DNA from 3 places in the Pedococcus ginsenosidimutans genome. Region 3 is predicted to be linked to each of the others. Evidence: predicted binding sites of a transcription regulator. Region 3 holds the regulator's gene; each other region holds the start of a gene.

Region 1 (5,346 bases), 280 kb from region 3:
GAGCCTGGCCTGCGGGCTCTCCCCCGGCACGATGCCCAGCCTCTCGGGCTCGGGGAGGTGGACCGACCCGATACCGAGGTCGTGCCGGGCGCTCTGGGCGCAGGCGAGCCCGAGGCCCACGGTGCGGGCGACCAGGGCCTCCGCACGGCCCCGGTCGCCACCGGTGACCTCGAGGGCCACCGTGTGCATCACCGGGGTCGAGGCGAGGTGGGCCGCGTCGGTGACCCGGTCGAGGTGACGGGTGTCGAGGGCGACGAGCCGTCGCGCGGCGTCGAGCACGTCGACCACTGCCGACTCCCCCGGCTCGACGTGGCGCACCGCGGCGGTGAGGACGGCGGGGACCCCCTGCTCGTCGGCCAGCCCGAGCAGCCGGCGCGCGTGGGCCCGGGAGGCAGGGGTGCCCTCCGGCCCTGCGTGGCAGACCACCTCCACGACCACCGAGTCCGGGGGCAGCCTGCGCCGCCAGGCGGCCAGCAGGGCCCGGGCCTGGTCGGTGCGCCTGGCCAGCAGCGCTCGCCCGACGTCGGAGTCCGGCCCGAGCAGGACCACGAGCGGGCTCGCGTGGTCGCGGCTGGACCGGCGGTCTCCCCCGGTCCAGCACCGGGCGGCGACGACAGCGGCGGAGCTGACGGGTGTCCCCCGCTCACCGCGCAGGTGGGTCTCGGTCACCAGCCGGCACAGCGCCGCCCACCCCGCACCGTGCGGGACCCCCGCGGCGGCGCCCCGGGCCAGCACGGTGACCCGGGGGTGGCGGGGGTCGCGGTCCGTGCCGCCGCGCACCGGCGTGCGCGGCGGGGTCGCCGGGGCCCCCGGGCGGCGCGGGTCGCCGCTGCCGTCCCCGCCGTACCTGCCCTCGTCGCCGGGCGCGTCGGGGCCGATGGCGAGGTCGACCCCCAGGACCGGGGCGATGCCCGCGGCCGTCGCCGCCTGGACGAACCGGATCGCACCGTAGAGGCCGTCGCGGTCGGTGAGCGCGAGGATCGGCTGGCGGTGCTGGGCCGCCCGCTCGACGAGGGCCTCGGGCGTCGAGGTGCCGTAGCGCATGGAGAAGCCGGAGGCGACGTGCAGGTGGACGAAGTCGCTCACCCCCTGGCCAGGGGACGGCGGCCGGACGGAGGTCATGGCGTGGACGGCACGGAGCCCGCGAGCGCCGTGGGGACGAGCACCTCGGTGTGGGCCGCGAGCTGCACCGGCAGTCCGAGGCTGCGGCAGACGAGGTCGAGGAACACCTCGGACTGGCGCAGCAGGTCGTCGGCCTCGCGCACGCTGACGGGGTGCCCGGCGCGACGGGTGGACACGAGCTCGAAGAACCCGGCCCACTCCGCGAGCTCGGGGGCGACGGCGGGCAACAGCTCCCACAGGGACCGCGGTCCGCGGTGGCCGTCCGGGGTGGCGCGGGCCGCGACGAGGGCGGCTGCCGCACGCAGGGCCCCCAGCTGCGCCTGGAGGTAGCGCTGGGTGACCTCCTGGCTCTGGCAGGCCTCGAGCAGCGAGTGCCGAGACCGGTCGAGCAGCTCGAGGCTGGCTGCGGCGCTGCTCGTGGCCGAGTCGGTGGCGATGCCGGTCGTCGTGCCGGTCGTCAGGTCGGTGGTCATGATCACGGTCATCAGTCCGCCACGCGCAGGAGGCGCCAGTGGGGGGTGCCGAGGCCCTGGGGGTCGGCGCCGAGGTCGTAGACCCCCACGCCGGCGCACCGGCCCGCGCTGGCCTCGACGCGCCACACCTGCCGCTCACGGGCATCGGTGAGGACGTCGCCGCTGCCCTGCTCCCGCGCGTCCCGCCACCACGGACGCCGCTCCTGCCAGCGGTCGAGGACCGCCCGCACGACGTAGAGGCGACCCCGCCAGACGAAGGCCTCCGGCCCGGCGAGCGGAGCGGCACCGTCCCCACCGCTCGTGACGTCCCCGGACCTCGCGCCGTCCTCGGCCCCTGCCACGTCCCGGGCGAGCGGATGCCCCGCGAGCACGGACTGGCGGACCTCGATGGGTTCTTCGTACCGGCGCACCACGAGCAGGCTCCTTCGTCACGAGCAGGGCAGGATGAGGTGGTGCGGGCTCCGGCCCGGTGAAGGGACGGGGTCGAGGCGCCCGATCACGGGGGCCGGAGCCGCACACTGGTCCCGCGGACGGCAGGTGCGTGGTGTCCACGCTGCTGGCCATCCGGTTCTTCACTGCGGAACCATTCGAACAGGTGTTCGATAGAAGAACCGTACACCCGGCCTCGGACAGCCCGTCAAGGGCGGCGGGTGAGACGAACTGCGCGACCTCTGGTGGAGACCCGGGGCCCGTCCTAGGGTTTCGTCATGAGCCTGCCCGCACCGCCGGACCCCACCGCCGACGCAGGCGCCCCCGCGCGTGACCTGCGCCAGCACGCCGGCGTCCAGCGCGTCCTGGCCGCCCTCGCGGTGCACGGGGTGGAACCCCGGGTGGTCGTCCTCCCCGACGCCGCACGCACCGCGGCTGCAGCAGCCGCGGCCCTCGGCGTCACCACCGCGGAGATCGCCAACTCACTCGTGTTCCGCGCCCACGACGAGGAGGGCGTCGTCACGCCCCTGCTCGTCCTCACCTCCGGCGCCCACAGGGTCGACCTCGTCAAGGTCGCCGAGCTCGTCGACGGCATCGACCACCTCGACCGCGCCGACGCCGACTTCGTCCGTGCCGCCACCGGCTTCGCCATCGGCGGGGTGGCACCGGTCGGACACCCCGCGCCGATCCAGACGGTGGTCGACGTCTCCCTCAGCCGCTACCTGCACGTGTGGGCGGCGGCGGGCCACAGCCACACCGTCTACGAGACGACCTACGAGGAGCTGCTGCGGGTCTCCGGCGGCCACGCCATCGAGGTCGCCTGAGCGCACCGGTCAGGCGTGGTGCGCCTCGTGGATGCACAGCACGTTGTGGTCGGGGTCGGTGAACCACGCCGCGAGCTCGCCCTCCATCTCGGCGATGTGGTCCTGGGTGCGCAGCCCGGGCAGGTCGTAGTCCTCGAAGACCACTCCCCTGCCCTCGAGCTCGGCGACCTCGGCCCGGACGTCGGGCACCTCCCAGGTGAGGGCGGTGCTCGGGTTCTGCGACCCGGTCTCCCTCGGCAGCAGCCAGAGCATGGTGCCGCCGCCGAGGCGGTACATCAGGCTCCCCTCTGCGTTCGTCCCCTCGTACGGCAGGCCCAGCCGGTCGGAGTAGAACTCCTTGGCGCGACCGGTGTCGGTGACGGGGAGCAGGGTCGTGACTGCGCTCGTGGCCAGTGACATGACGGGCACCTCCTTCGTGCACATCCAGCGTCCTCCTGCCGGTGGCGCGCCTGCTCCACCAAAGTGGTGATCGGTCTGCGACAGAATGGGCGACATGACCAGACCCAGGCCCGTCGAGTGCTGGCTCACCGACATGGACGGCGTCCTCGTCCACGAGGAGAGCGCCATCCCCGGGGCCGCGGAGTTCCTCGCCGCCCTCGCCGAGCACGGCCGCCGCTTCCTCGTGCTGACGAACAACTCGATCTTCACCCCGCGCGACCTGCGGGCCCGGCTGCTGGCCAGCGGGATCGACGTGCCGGAGGCCGCGATCTGGACCTCGGCGCTCGCCACCGCGCAGTTCCTCGACGACCAGCGACCGCACGGCAGCGCGTTCGTCGTGGGCGAGTCCGGCCTCACGACGGCGTTGTACGAGGTGGGCTACACGATGACCGAGCGTGACCCCGACTACGTCGTCCTCGGTGAGACCCGCACCTACTCCTTCGAGGCCATCACCAAGGCGATCCGGCTCATCGAGGGCGGCGCGCGCTTCATCGCCACCAACCCCGACGTCAGCGGTCCCAGCCAGCAGGGCACCCTGCCCGCCACCGGCTCGGTGGCCGCCCTCATCAGCGCCGCCACGGGGCGACAGCCCTACTACATCGGCAAGCCCAACCCGCTCATGATGCGCAGCGCCCTCAACCGCATCGACGCGCACTCGGAGTCGACGGTCATGGTCGGTGACCGCATGGACACCGACGTCATCAGCGGCCTCGAGGCCGGCCTGCGGACGATCCTGGTCATGACCGGCTCGACCCGGCCCCACCAGGTCGACCAGTTCCCCTACCAGCCGACGCGGGTGGTCGACTCGGTCGCCGACATCGTCCCCCTGGTGGCAGAGCTGCGCCCCCTCGAGGGCCCGTCCTAGCGCAGCCCTCGACGACCGTCGCGGCCGACGACCGTCGCGGCCGACGACCGTCCTAGCGGTCGCGCCCGGCGAGCACGCTGTCGAGCAGCCCGGGGAAGGCGGCGTCGACCTCGTCGCGGCGCAGGGACACGATGCGCTGCCGGCCGTGCGGCTCGTTGCGGATCAGGCCGGCCTCGCGCAGCACCTTCATGAGGTGGGACCGGGTCGACTTCGGCAGGGCCGGGTCGGTCGCGCCGCACTGAGCCATCTCCAGGGGGCCGTCGGCGAGGTCGCGCACGATCTGCAGCCGGGCGGGGTCGCTCAGCGCGAACAGCACGTCCGTCAGCGCGACGTCCGCGAGGTCGGGGTGCGCGAGCCCCTGCGTCCCACTCATGGTTCGATGATACTCGAACGGATTTCGCCGGTACGGGAATGCCTCGGCCGCCGCGAAGGTTCGACAAATATCGAACCTTCGCCCCCGAGAGGTCCCACCATGGTCGAGCGCACCCTCCCCAAGACCCTTCCCCCCGTGCGGACGCGCACCGTCGCCGGCGGCCCCGAGCCGCGCCGCCTGCCCCGGGGCCCGGCCTTCGTCGCCGCCGTGGGCGCCGTCACGGCCCTGATGGTCGGCGCCAGCGCACCCTCGCCGTTCTACCCCGTGCTGCAGGCCCAGATCGGCTTCTCGGCTGGCACGTTGACGACGATCTTCGGCGTCTACGCGCTCACCCTCCTCGCGACCCTGCTCGTCACGGGCTCGCTGTCGGACCACGTCGGCCGACGGCCGGTGCTGGCCGGCGGGTTCGTCGTGCTGGCCGTGAGCATGCTCGGCTTCTGGCACGCCGACGACGTCACGACGCTCATGGTGTCGCGGGCCGTCCAGGGCGTCGCCGCGGGCCTGCTGATGTCCACCGTGTCGGCCGCCGCGGTAGACCTCGAGCCCTCGAACCGCCCCGGGCTGGCCGCCACGGTCAACAGCGTCACCCCCATGGCCGGTCTGGCGCTGGGCGCCCTGGCCGCAGGGGCGGCCCTCGACGCGTGGCCGCACGCCCTGCCGGTCGTATTCGGGACCCTCACGGCCGCCTACCTCGTGCTCGCCGTGGTCGCGCTGGCGCTGCCCGAGACCTCGCCTCGCCACGACGGGTGGCTGCGCTCCCTGCGCCCCCACGTGGGGATCCCCACAGCCGCGCGGAAAGCCTTCAACCGCAGCGCTCCTGCC
Region 2 (5,346 bases), on a different contig from region 3:
CACGACGGAGCGGTAGGGGTCGAAGCCCAGACCGGTGACGCTGCTCCCCATCACCCCCGTGCCCTCGATGCTGTCGCGGACGGCGTCGGCCTCGGCCCGGCTGACCCTGCGCGCCTCCAGCCGGACGGCCGAGGACACCCCCGCCTCCGTCAGCGCCCTCCGGGCCGTCGCCTCATCCACATCCACGAAGGTCGCCACGAGCGCATCGCCGTCGACGAACGACCCGCCCCAGTGGCTGGGGTCGGCCTCGACCAGCTGGTCGACCAGGATGCCGTCGCGCGGGGGTCCGACCACCTGGCCCTGCGGACCGGGGAGCTCGAACAGCTCGATCCTGACGCGCGACCCGGGCGGGAACCCGGCGAACGACCCGAGCGCGCCGAGTGCAACGGCCACCACCAGTGCCGTGCCGACGCTCGCGACCACCCGCCTGCGCGCCATACCGCCTCCCTCCGCACGACTCCCCTGGGACGCCGGGGCACGAGCTCAGGTTCCCACGCGGGCACCTCACGGGTGCGCGGTTCAGAGGACGCGGATGAGGCCGCGGTCGGGGTTGGTGAGGTCGTCGAGCCAGGACACGAACTCGGGCGCGCCTTCAGGTTCGGGTGCCGCGTCGGGTGCGGTCTCAGGTGGTGGCACGGCGGTGAGGTGTCGTCGGCCGAGGTCGGTGTCGGGTGGGAGCTCGAGGTCGATCCATCGGAGGGGTCCGCCGGCGGGTGGGCGGTACGTGCCTATGGGTGGTTCGGGGTCGCCGTCCGGTGGTGGGGCGGTCTCGGCCGGTTGGGGTGGGCGGATGGTCAGGCCGTACCGGTTGGTGACGATCAGCCCGCCAGGGCGGGTGGGGTCGCCGGTGATGGTGTGGTCGCCGCGGTCGATGCCGTCGTGGTGGGTGGGGCAGAGCAGGATCTGGTTGTCCACGTCGGTGCGGCCACCGTCAGACCACGCCTCGAGGTGGTGGACCTCGGTGAACGCGGTGGTGGTGCAGCCGGGGAACCGGCACCCGCGGTCGCGGTCGTGGATGAGGCGTCGGGTGCGGTCGGGCAGGATCCGCATCGCCCGCCCCACGGAGACCGGGGTGCCCTCGGTCTCCCAGACGGGCTGCACCGTGCCGTCGCTGAGGAACCGGCCGAGCAGCCGCAGTGGGATCGCGTGACCACCGGTGGCCCAGGCACCGTCGGTGTCCAGGTGCAGGTACACCCGGTAGTGCGACGCCCGGCTGGTCGACGTCACCGACGCGAGGGACCGGTTGGCCATCTCCTCCAACGCATCGGCGTACGTGGGCAGCCCAGCATGCCGGTCCTCGACCACGGGCTGGTCGGTGTCGCGGCGGCGGGTGAACAAGGCGTCCTTGGCTTCCTTCACCGCCTGTTCGACCAAGGCGCCGATGGTCGCCGGGGCGGAGTAGCGCAGCTGGAACCGGCCGTCGGCGTCGTAGCTCATCGACAGCTCCGGCTTCACACAGGCCCGCTGCTCTGAAAGCGACCTGGTGTCAGCCGGGACCAACTGCGGCTCGCCATCGGTGGCGGCATCGTCCTCAGCGGGGCTGTCGGCCGGGTCGGGAGCCGGCGGGGCGGGGAAGGCGTGCCGGGCCACCGCGCGGCGCAGCTGCGGCACCGTGGCCTCCCGGGCCAGGGCGGTGACCGAGGCCTGGTACCCGGCCGGGACGGCGCGGGCGATGACCGCGACCTGGTCCAGCGACAGCTCACCGGCGCCCAGCGCTGCCGACGCCTCGACCAGCTCGGACCTACGGCGGGCGACCCGCACCACGTCGCCGGCGTGCGCCGGCGACAGCCCCGCCCGCACGACCAGGTAGTGCTCCGGGGTCTTGAACCCGCCATCACCCCAGTGCCGGTCCTCGATGAGCTCGGCAGCGATGTCGACCAGCTCCGCCTGCGCCCGGTTCAACCGCCCCGCCACGGCGGCGGTGCGCGCCCACAGCTCCTGCTGCCGGCGGTGCCGGGACTGCGCAAGGGGGCTGGTCGACATACTCAATCGTACAGGTGTTCGAACTACAACGGAAGGGCTGTCCACACGAATCTGTTTGCAGCAGAACATGATTCACGCGCTCTGGCGCGATGCGCACCGGACGCGGCAGACTCCGGCCATGGACTGGACCCTGGAAGTCGTCATCCTGCCTGTGCGCGACCTCGACGCGGCGGTGGCGTTCTACCGCGACAAGGTGGGGTTCCACCTCGACCACCGCACGACCAACGAGTACATGGACGTCGCCCAGCTCACTCCGCCGGGCTCCGGCTGCTCCATCGTGGTCGGCACCCTCCCCTCACAGCAGGAGATGGCGCCGGGCTCCATGCGCGGCCTGCAGCTCGTCGTCGCCGACGCGGCCGCCGCCCGTGCCGAGCTGGTCGACCGGGGCGTCCCGTGCAGCGACGTCACCGTCTTCGACGAGCGCGACGGCGGGACCTTCTTCGGCTTCGAGGACCCCGACGGCAACACCTGGGCGGTACAGCAGATCAAGGCTCGCGCCGACAAGCCCTTGATCCCCGTCGAGCACCGAGGTCGCTTCGGCGCCGACGCCTGACGAGGCGCGCGGTCAACTTCGACCGTTGGCCCGCCAGGGTGTCAGGCCGTGGCGACCAGCACGGCCCCGAACCCGCCGATCAGCACCGTCAAGAGCCCCTGGTAGGCGGTCTGGCCGGCCATCCGGAAGAGCAGCCGCCCCACCAGCCAGTACGACGCGAGCGCCACGGCCGGCAGGGCGAGGTAGAGGTACAGCGGGATACCCGGCGGGGTCGTGAGCTCCACCACGGCCAGCTGCAGGACCGCCATGAGTCCGTAGCAGAAGGCGATGTGCCGGCGGACGTCCGCCTTGTCGCGGTAGGCCGACGCGACGATGACCGTCAGGACGCCGCCACCGAGGTTGGTGAGCCCGTGCAGCACCCCCAGCGCCAGGGCGAACACCCCCAGCCTGCGCGTCACGACGGCGCTGATCCGCGCCCGCACCCCCTCCGAGACGCGCAGGGCAGCGGTGAGCAGGAGCATGGACCCGACGAGCAGGCGCAGGTCGAGCTTGGCACCGAGCGCGAGCGCGACCACGGTCCCGGCCACGACGGCGGGGGCGGTGAGGCGCAGGAAGGTCCGGCGGATCGGCTCCAGGGTTAGGCCGCCGCTCGTGGCCACCTGCGCGGTGCTCACGACGATGGAGCACGGCAGGAGGCAGCCCAGCACGACCGGGAACGGCAGGCCCATCAGCAGCAGGGTCGGGGTGCCGAAGACGAGCAGCCCGACGCCGAAGACCGACTGCACCGCCGCGAGCACCAGGACGACGAGGGCGATGACGGCCAGGCGTCCCGGCGAGTCGAAATGCTCCGCCGGGGCCAGAGTCGCGTACACGGTCTCTGCCCCGGCCCCTTGCTCAGCCCACCCAGACGCGGGCGTAGTCGAGCTCACCAGTGTACGGGTCCGCCCCGGTGGGCTTCGCCCCCATCGCCAACGGGTCCTTCGTCGTCACACTGCCGATGGCGATGGTGCGCTTGGCGACCTCCACGCCGTCGACGAGAAGGGTGACCGACGTGTCCGTCTTCACGCACCGCGCGACGTGCCACGCACCGTCGGCGAGGTGCGGTCCCCCGCTGAGCACCAGCGACGCCTTCGACCCGCCGTACCCGCACGCCGCGACCGCGATGGAGCGCTGCTTGCGCGCCACGACCTCGATCCGCCAGCCGCCGCCCGGGGTGCCCCGCAGGATGTCGTAGTCGCCGACCGTGGCGCTAGGCACCTTGCTGAAGCGCAGGCGGGCCTCCATCGTGAACGGCTGGGCGCCCAGGGCCAGGGCGCTGCTCCCCGTCGCCGTCACCACGCCGCTGCCGGTGAACGCCAGGGTGCTGCCGGTGGTCTTGACGCCACCCTTGAGGGTGCCCGTGAGGTGGTGAGGACCCGAGTCCACGACCTTCGTGGAGCCGGCGGCGTCGTTCATCTCCCACGCGGCCGCCAGAGTCTGCGTCGTCGCAGCACCGGCCACCGCGGCAGGTCCGGCCGCCAGCGTCGTGGCCAGCAGCACCGCCGTGGAGAACATGGTCGGTCCCAGCACGGGATCACCCCCCTTTGTCTTGGTGTGGGGAGAGTGAACCGTGCAGGTCCCGGGGCGCCCAGCCACAAAATACGTAGCCCACCCACCACCGGCGCGGTAGGCACGGGCTCGTCAATGCGGGGGGTTCTTGCGTCGGACCGCGGTGGAAGCGTTGCGACATCAGGACGCCGGGCTCCTCCCGGACGCCCGGTGCTGTCGTAGGGGGTGCACATGCTGTCGTTCGTACTCGGCAGTGGTCGGTGCGGCTCCACGCTGGTCACCGAGCTGGTCGCACGCCACCCCGACGTCGGCTTCGTGTCCAACGTCGACGACAAGCTCGCCCGGCTCAACCTCAAGGGGCAGTGGAACAACGCGCTGTTCGCCCGCTCGGCGGAGCGCGACCCGTCCCTGCGTCCCTTCCGCGACCGCCGCCGCCCCCTCGAGCGCGGCCGCCTGCGCGTCGCCCCCTCCGAGGGCTGGGTCGTGCTCGACCGGCAGGTCTCCAACATCTTCCCGCAGCCGTGCCGCGACCTGACCGCCAGGGACGCCACTCCCTGGCTCACCGGGCGCATCACCGACTTCTTCGACAGCCGCATGCAGGCCCAGGGCAAGCCGCACTTCGTCCACCACCTCACCGGCTGGCCGCGCTCCGGGCTGCTGCGCAGCGCCTACCCCGACGCGCGGTTCGTCCACGTGGTCAGGGACGGCCGGGCAGTCTGCAACTCCTGGCTCCAGATGGGCTGGTGGGACGGCTACCGCGGCCCCGACAGCTGGTACCTGGGCCCGCTGTCCCCCGGCGACCGCGAGGAGTGGGAGGCCTCGGGTCGCTCGTTCGTCGTCCTCGCCGGGCTGGGCTGGCGCCTGCTGCTCGACGCGATGGACGAGGCCCGCCGGCTCGTCCCCGATGACCAGTGGCTCGACGTCCGCCTCGAGGACCTGATGGACACCCCCCGGGAGACGCTCGGCCAGGTCCTCGACTTCCTCGGCCTGGAGTGGTCGGCCGAGTTCGAGGCCGGCTTCAGGCTCCACACGTTCCAGGCGAGCCGGGGACTCGCCTGGAAGCGCGACCTCGGGGACGAGCAGGCCGCCCTGCTCGAGGGCGTCATCGCCCGCCCCCTGACCAGGTACGGATACCCGCTGCTCCACAGCCACGCCCAGTGAGTGAGGACCCACCATGACCCAGAACACCACCATCTCGCGCTCGGGGACGGACGCCGAGGAGCCGTCGACCCGGGCCAGCTCCCTGTACGTGGTGCGCCACGGCACGACCACCATGAATGTCGAGAACCGGTACCGCGGGCGCTGCGACGTCCCGCTCGACG
Region 3 (5,346 bases):
GGCGCCGCCGGGGTCGGCTCGCCGAGCCACCCTCGCAGCCCCCACGTAACCTGTGGGGGTGACCGACGTGACGCAGGCGCATCCAGCGCAGGGCGGCTACCACCTCGACGGAGCCAGCAGCCCGGCAGCGCTGGCGGCGGTGGCGGACCTCCTCGAACGCCGCCGCGTGCTGACGCTCACCGGTGCCGGCATCTCCACCGAGTCCGGCATCCCGGACTACCGCGGCCCTGACGGCAAGCGACGCGTGACGCCCATGCAGTACTCGGAGTTCGTCGGCTCCTCACAGGCTCGCCAGCGCTACTGGGCGCGCAGCTACGTCGGCTGGCAACGGTTCAACCTCGCTCGGCCCAACGCCGGGCACGAGGCCGTCGCCGAGCTCCAACGAGCCGGACGTCTGGGCGCGGTCATCACGCAGAACGTCGACGGCCTCCACCAGGCGGCCGGCGCCACCGACGTCACCGAGCTGCACGGCGCCCTGGCCCGAGTCGTCTGCCTGACGTGCGGCGACCTCTCCAGCCGCTGGGACCTCGACGAGCGGATGCGGGCCACCAACCCCTCGTTCGAGGTGACCAGCAACGAGATCCGACCCGACGGCGACATCGCCCTCAACGAGCTCGACGTCGCCGACTTCATCGTCCCGCGCTGTCTCGTCTGCCGGCAGGACACCCTCAAGCCCGATGTCGTCTTCTTCGGTGAGTCGGTGCCGAAACCGTTGGTGGAGCACTGTTTTCGACTCACTGAAGAAGCCGAGGTGCTCTTGGTGCTCGGGTCGAGCCTGAAGGTGATGAGCGGCTACCGCTTCGTCCGACGGGCGGCGGCGCGGGGGATACCCGTCGTCATCATCACCCGCGGAGCCACGCGCGGCGACGCCGAAGCGACCATCCAGCTCGACGCCCCGCTCGGCCCGACCCTCACCGACCTCGTCAGGCTGCTGGCCGCCTAGCGACGAGCACGGCATCGATCGCGTCGCCGCCCTCGGTGTGCCGCACCAGCTCCTCGCATCGCTCGACCTGCAGGCCCTCTGACGCGGCGCGCAGCTCGTCGAGGGTGTGGAGCAGCGCCGGGTCCTGGGGACCGCCCACGCCGTCAGTGAGGTTGCGCAACGCGTGACCGACGACGACCAGGGCGCCACCCGGTGCGAGCCAGCGCCGGCACCGCCCGAGCACGTCCTCGGGCAGGTGGAGGTAGGCGACCAGCACCAGGTCGTAGAGGACGCCCGGCGACGGTTGCCACGAACGCGCGTCGGCGACCGCCCAGTCGACTGCGAGCCCGCGTCGGGTCGCCTCGGACTCACCCTTGCCGAGACCCACCGCCGAGAAGTCGACCGCCGTCACGCGCCAGCCCAGCGACGCGAGCCAGAGGGCGTGCCGGCCCTCGCCGGCGCCGAGGTCCAGCGCCCGCCCCGGTGGCAAGGGCGAGACGATGCGCTCGACCTCGGCGTTGGGTCCGGAGCTCCAGACCCGGTCGCTGGCTGCATACCGCTCGTCCCACATGCGCTGCCGGTCGGTCATCCCCCTAGCATCGCCGATATGAGCCCGGCCGCCACCGCGATCACCGTCCGCGATGCCGTCGCCGCCGACGTCCCGTCCATGGCGTCGATCTACGACGAGCAGGCCCGCACCTCGGTGGCGACGTTCGACACCGAGCCACGTGGGGCGGCATACCTCGGGGAGAAGGTCGCGGGCGCCGCCGGGAGCGACATCGTCCTCGTGGCCGTGGATGGGGACGAGCTGCTCGGGTACGCCTTCTCCGGACCGTTCCGCCCACGGCCCGCCTACGACGGCACCAAGGAGGTCTCGGTCTACCTCGCGGAGGGCGCGAGGGGGCGTGGCATCGCCACGCAGCTGTACTCCGCGTTGCTCGGCAGGCTCGACGCGCTCCCTGACGTGCACACCCAGGTCGCGGTCATCGCCCTGCCCAACGACGCGAGCGTCTCCCTGCACCGTCGGCACGGGTTCGAGCAGGTGGGCGTGCTGCGCGAGGTGGGGCACAAGTTCGGCCGCTACGTCGACACCGCCTGGTACCAGCGCCTGGGGTAGCCTGCCCCGGCCGGAGGCGAACGAAGGTCCATGGCCACCTCAGCCGAACGACCACTGGCGTTTCGTGGCAGCCCTTGGCACTCTCGGTGACGAGGGGACCGGCACCAGCCGGCCCCAGCGAGAGGACACACCGCTCAAGGACCAGTGCGAGCCGAGGCACAGGGAGGCCGGTATGGGAGCTGCCGGAACGGGACCGTTCGAGAACGACGACGCGTTGGACTTCCTCGACACGCTCGAGGAGGCAGGGCCCGACGAGCGCCGCGCCCACGTGGAGCGGGCCATGGCTCGTGTGATCCGCTCGGACGGCTACATCGAGGCGCCGGAGATGGCCGAGGCCATCGCTGCCGCCGTGGTGGTCGCCGCGTGCGACGACCCCGAGAGCGTCGCGCGCGAGCGCCACGTACCCCGCTGGGTCGAGGAGGAGCCGCTCGAGGTCGACGAGCGCCTCGAGGACCTGGCCACCTCGGCGCTGCACCGGGCCCTGCGCCCGGACGACAACGAGTGGTGGGAGCTCTGGGACGAGGCCCGCGCCACGGACGACATCACCCAGCGCCTGAGCAGGTACCTCGAGACGCTGGGCGACTGACGCTGCCCGTTGGCGCAGGCATCTGACGCAGGTGACCGGCGTGAGGCTCAGACCCGGCGCAGCACCGCCGTGACCTTGCCCAGGATCGTGGCGTGGTCGCCGTCGATGGGCTCGAACGCCTCGTTGTGCGGCATCAGCCACACCTTGCCGTCCTTGCGCTTGAACGTCTTGACGGTGGCCTCGTTGTCGAGCATGGCGGCCACGATGTCGCCGTTGTCGGCGGTGGGCTGCTGGCGCACGACGACCCAGTCGCCGTCGCAGATCGCCGCGTCGATCATCGACTCACCGACGACCTGCAGGAGGAACAGCTGGCCCTCCCCGACGATCTGGCGGGGGAGCGGGAACACGTCCTCGACGGTCTCCTCGGCGAGGATCGGCACACCGGCGGCGATGCGACCCAGGACCGGGACGTAGGAGGCCTCCGGGCGCTGGTCGCCGACCCCGGTCTCGTCGTAGACGGCCGTCTCGTCGTCGGCGCTGGCCCCGCCGCGGTAGCCGCGCATGTCGGCGGGGGAGTCGGGGGAGACGACCTCGATGGCGCGGGGCCGGTTGGGGTCGCGCCGCAGGAACCCCTTGCGCTCCAGGGTGGACAGCTGGTGCGCCACCGAGCTGGGCGAGGTGAGCCCGACGGCCTCGCCGATCTCGCGCAGGCTCGGCGGGTAGCCGCGACGGTCCACCGAGTTGCGGATCACCTCGAGGACCCGGCGCTGGCGGACGGTGAGCCCGTCGCCGTGGTCGCGGTCGGGGAGCTCCTTGACGTTGTCCTCGCTCATGCCGGTTCCTCGTTTCCGCAGGTCAGGTGCCGTGAGCCGGGGTCTTGGAAGAGGTCCGGCGACGGTGGTACGGGTGCGTTGTCAGTGGCCTCTGATGTGCTTGAGGCATGAACACAGCGTATGGCGTTCGAACGCCTGTGCCAAACATGTGTTCGACGCGTGTCTTGCCGCATTCGAACACGCGTGCTAGAAATCAGTCCAGAGGTAGTTCGCACATCCGTTCGAACCGCCACCAGACATTGACCACCACGGAGGACCAGATGAGTGCAGCAGTCGCTTGGGACGTCACCCCCGCACCTTTGCGGATGCCGGTGCGACCGACCCGCCCGCAGCTCGTCTCCGTGCCCACGGGTGACGACGTCGTCATCCGCCCCGCGGCGCCGCTGCGCCTCACGCGGGCCGGGCGGCTGGCAGTCACCATCACGGTGCTGGTGGCCGCAGTGGTGCTCGCGATCAGCCTGCTCTCCGGCGGCGCGTCGGCCGCGGTGATCGACCACGCGACGACCGTGCAGTCGGGCCAGACGCTGTCCGAGGTCGCCGCGGCGCAGCTGCCGCAGCTCCCGCTGGCGGACGCCGTCGCCCGCATCCAGGTCGCCAACGACCTGGCCGGCTCCGACGTCCACGCCGGTCAGACGCTGCTCATCCCCGCAGTCGGCTGACCCGGGCCGGCTGACCCAGCTGCTGACCCAGTTGCAGCTCAGAGGACCAGCTTGTCCTTGATGTGGGTCCAGTAGAGCGGGCTCGACGTACCCGCCTTGTCGACGGCGACCTGGTCCACGAGGGTCGTGGGTTGCGGGGTCCCGCCGACCTGGTCCCACGAGTAGACGTAGTGGGCGACGCCGCCCTTCATCAGGTAGACCTTCTTGGTCGTGTAGCCGCGGACGTAGGACCCGTCCACCGGGCGGTACGACAGGTGGTTGTAGCGGGTCGCGCTGCCTGCCTTGTCGATCGCGTACTGGTCGACGGTCATGGGGGTCCGCTTGCCGCCGATGTTGTCCCAGTTGGTGACGACGACCGGTGCGCCGCCTGCGATCTTGTAGACCTCGCCGCGCTGGCCGCCCTTGACCAGGGTGCCCTCGGCGGGCCGGGTGAGCAGGTGGTTCCAGTGGCCGCCGGTGCCGGCCTTGTCGATGGCGTACTGGTCGACCTTCGTCGTCGCCTGCGCGCCGCCGAACGGAGTCCACGTATAGACGTACACCGGTGCGCCGCCCACCACGCGGTAGACCTCGTTGCGCTGCGCGCCGCGGATGAAGGTGCCCTCGGCGAGCCGGGCCGGCATGGAGGCCAGGGTCGTCGAGGAGATGAGGTGGGTGGGCTGGGTGCCCCCGAGGCCGGTCCACGTCGAGGTGTAGATGGGTGCCGAGCCGACGAGCCGGTAGACCTCGTTGGTCTCCCGCACGCGCAGGAACGAGCCGGACTTCGGCGGCTGGTAGGCCTGGTCCCTGAAGTGGATGAAGTTGCTCGGCCAGTTGCGGTCGCCCTTGTAGACGCGCCAGCGCGAGGAGTAGCCGCCACCCCACGAGGAGTCCGAGATGGCGATGTACGACGACGTGACCTCCTCGACGTAGCCGACGTGTCCCGCGCTCGGCGCGTAGGCGCTGCCGTAGTTCCACTGGGCGATGGAGCCGGTGCGCGGCGTCTTGTCGACGACGTAGCCGCGCGACTTGGCGCTGGTGGCCCACTGCCCGCCGTTGCCCATCCCGCTCTCCTGTCGCACCCCGTTGCGCGCCAACCGGTAGGCCACGTAGTTGACGCAGTTGTTGCCGGAGGAGTTCACGGGGTAGCCCCACACCGACTTCCCGGCATACCCGCTGAAGGAGATGCAGGCGGTCGAGTAGGCCTTGCACTCGCTCACCAGGCCCGCTGCCTCGGCGGCCCTCGGGGCGACGGCGACGAGGGCGGTCGCCGTCAGGGCCAGCGCGAGCAGGCGCAGGACGGCGTGGGCGGA

Evidence for each region. Region 3 encodes LexA, which represses DNA repair genes until DNA is damaged. Its sites were predicted from a motif close to TCGAACANNTGTTCGA; they were not measured.
Region 1: a site for LexA is predicted at 2,183-2,198, ahead of ABEA42_RS05360 (YbaK/EbsC family protein). Genes of this name have one in related genera too.
Region 2: a site for LexA is predicted at 1,990-2,005, ahead of ABEA42_RS12630 (HNH endonuclease signature motif containing protein). Genes of this name have one in related genera too.

What each region holds. Positions count from the first base shown of each region.
Region 1 covers NZ_BAABLO010000004.1:119,265-124,610, forward strand. Annotated here, with positions in the region: gene ABEA42_RS05345 (DNA polymerase III subunit alpha) at 1-1,122, opposite strand, end outside; gene ABEA42_RS05350 (SAV_6107 family HEPN domain-containing protein) at 1,119-1,595, opposite strand; gene ABEA42_RS05355 (DUF6504 family protein) at 1,607-2,008, opposite strand; gene ABEA42_RS05360 (YbaK/EbsC family protein) at 2,303-2,848, shown strand; gene ABEA42_RS05365 (VOC family protein) at 2,858-3,271, opposite strand; gene ABEA42_RS05370 (HAD-IIA family hydrolase) at 3,342-4,151, shown strand; gene ABEA42_RS05375 (ArsR/SmtB family transcription factor) at 4,204-4,524, opposite strand; gene ABEA42_RS05380 (MFS transporter) at 4,624-5,346, shown strand, end outside.
Region 2 covers NZ_BAABLO010000011.1:354,823-360,168, forward strand. Annotated here, with positions in the region: gene ABEA42_RS12625 (hypothetical protein) at 1-438, opposite strand, end outside; gene ABEA42_RS12630 (HNH endonuclease signature motif containing protein) at 520-1,983, opposite strand; gene ABEA42_RS12635 (VOC family protein) at 2,102-2,536, shown strand; gene ABEA42_RS12640 (hypothetical protein) at 2,578-3,348, opposite strand; gene ABEA42_RS12645 (LamG-like jellyroll fold domain-containing protein) at 3,371-4,045, opposite strand; gene ABEA42_RS12650 (sulfotransferase family protein) at 4,256-5,185, shown strand; gene ABEA42_RS12655 (histidine phosphatase family protein) at 5,199-5,346, shown strand, end outside.
Region 3 covers NZ_BAABLO010000004.1:397,655-403,000, reverse strand. Annotated here, with positions in the region: gene ABEA42_RS06625 (NAD-dependent protein deacetylase) at 68-943, shown strand; gene ABEA42_RS06620 (class I SAM-dependent methyltransferase) at 924-1,511, opposite strand; gene ABEA42_RS06615 (GNAT family N-acetyltransferase) at 1,530-2,039, shown strand; gene ABEA42_RS06610 (DUF4259 domain-containing protein) at 2,212-2,625, shown strand; gene lexA (transcriptional repressor LexA) at 2,673-3,398, opposite strand; gene ABEA42_RS06600 (LysM peptidoglycan-binding domain-containing protein) at 3,659-4,057, shown strand; gene ABEA42_RS06595 (CHAP domain-containing protein) at 4,096-5,346, opposite strand, start outside.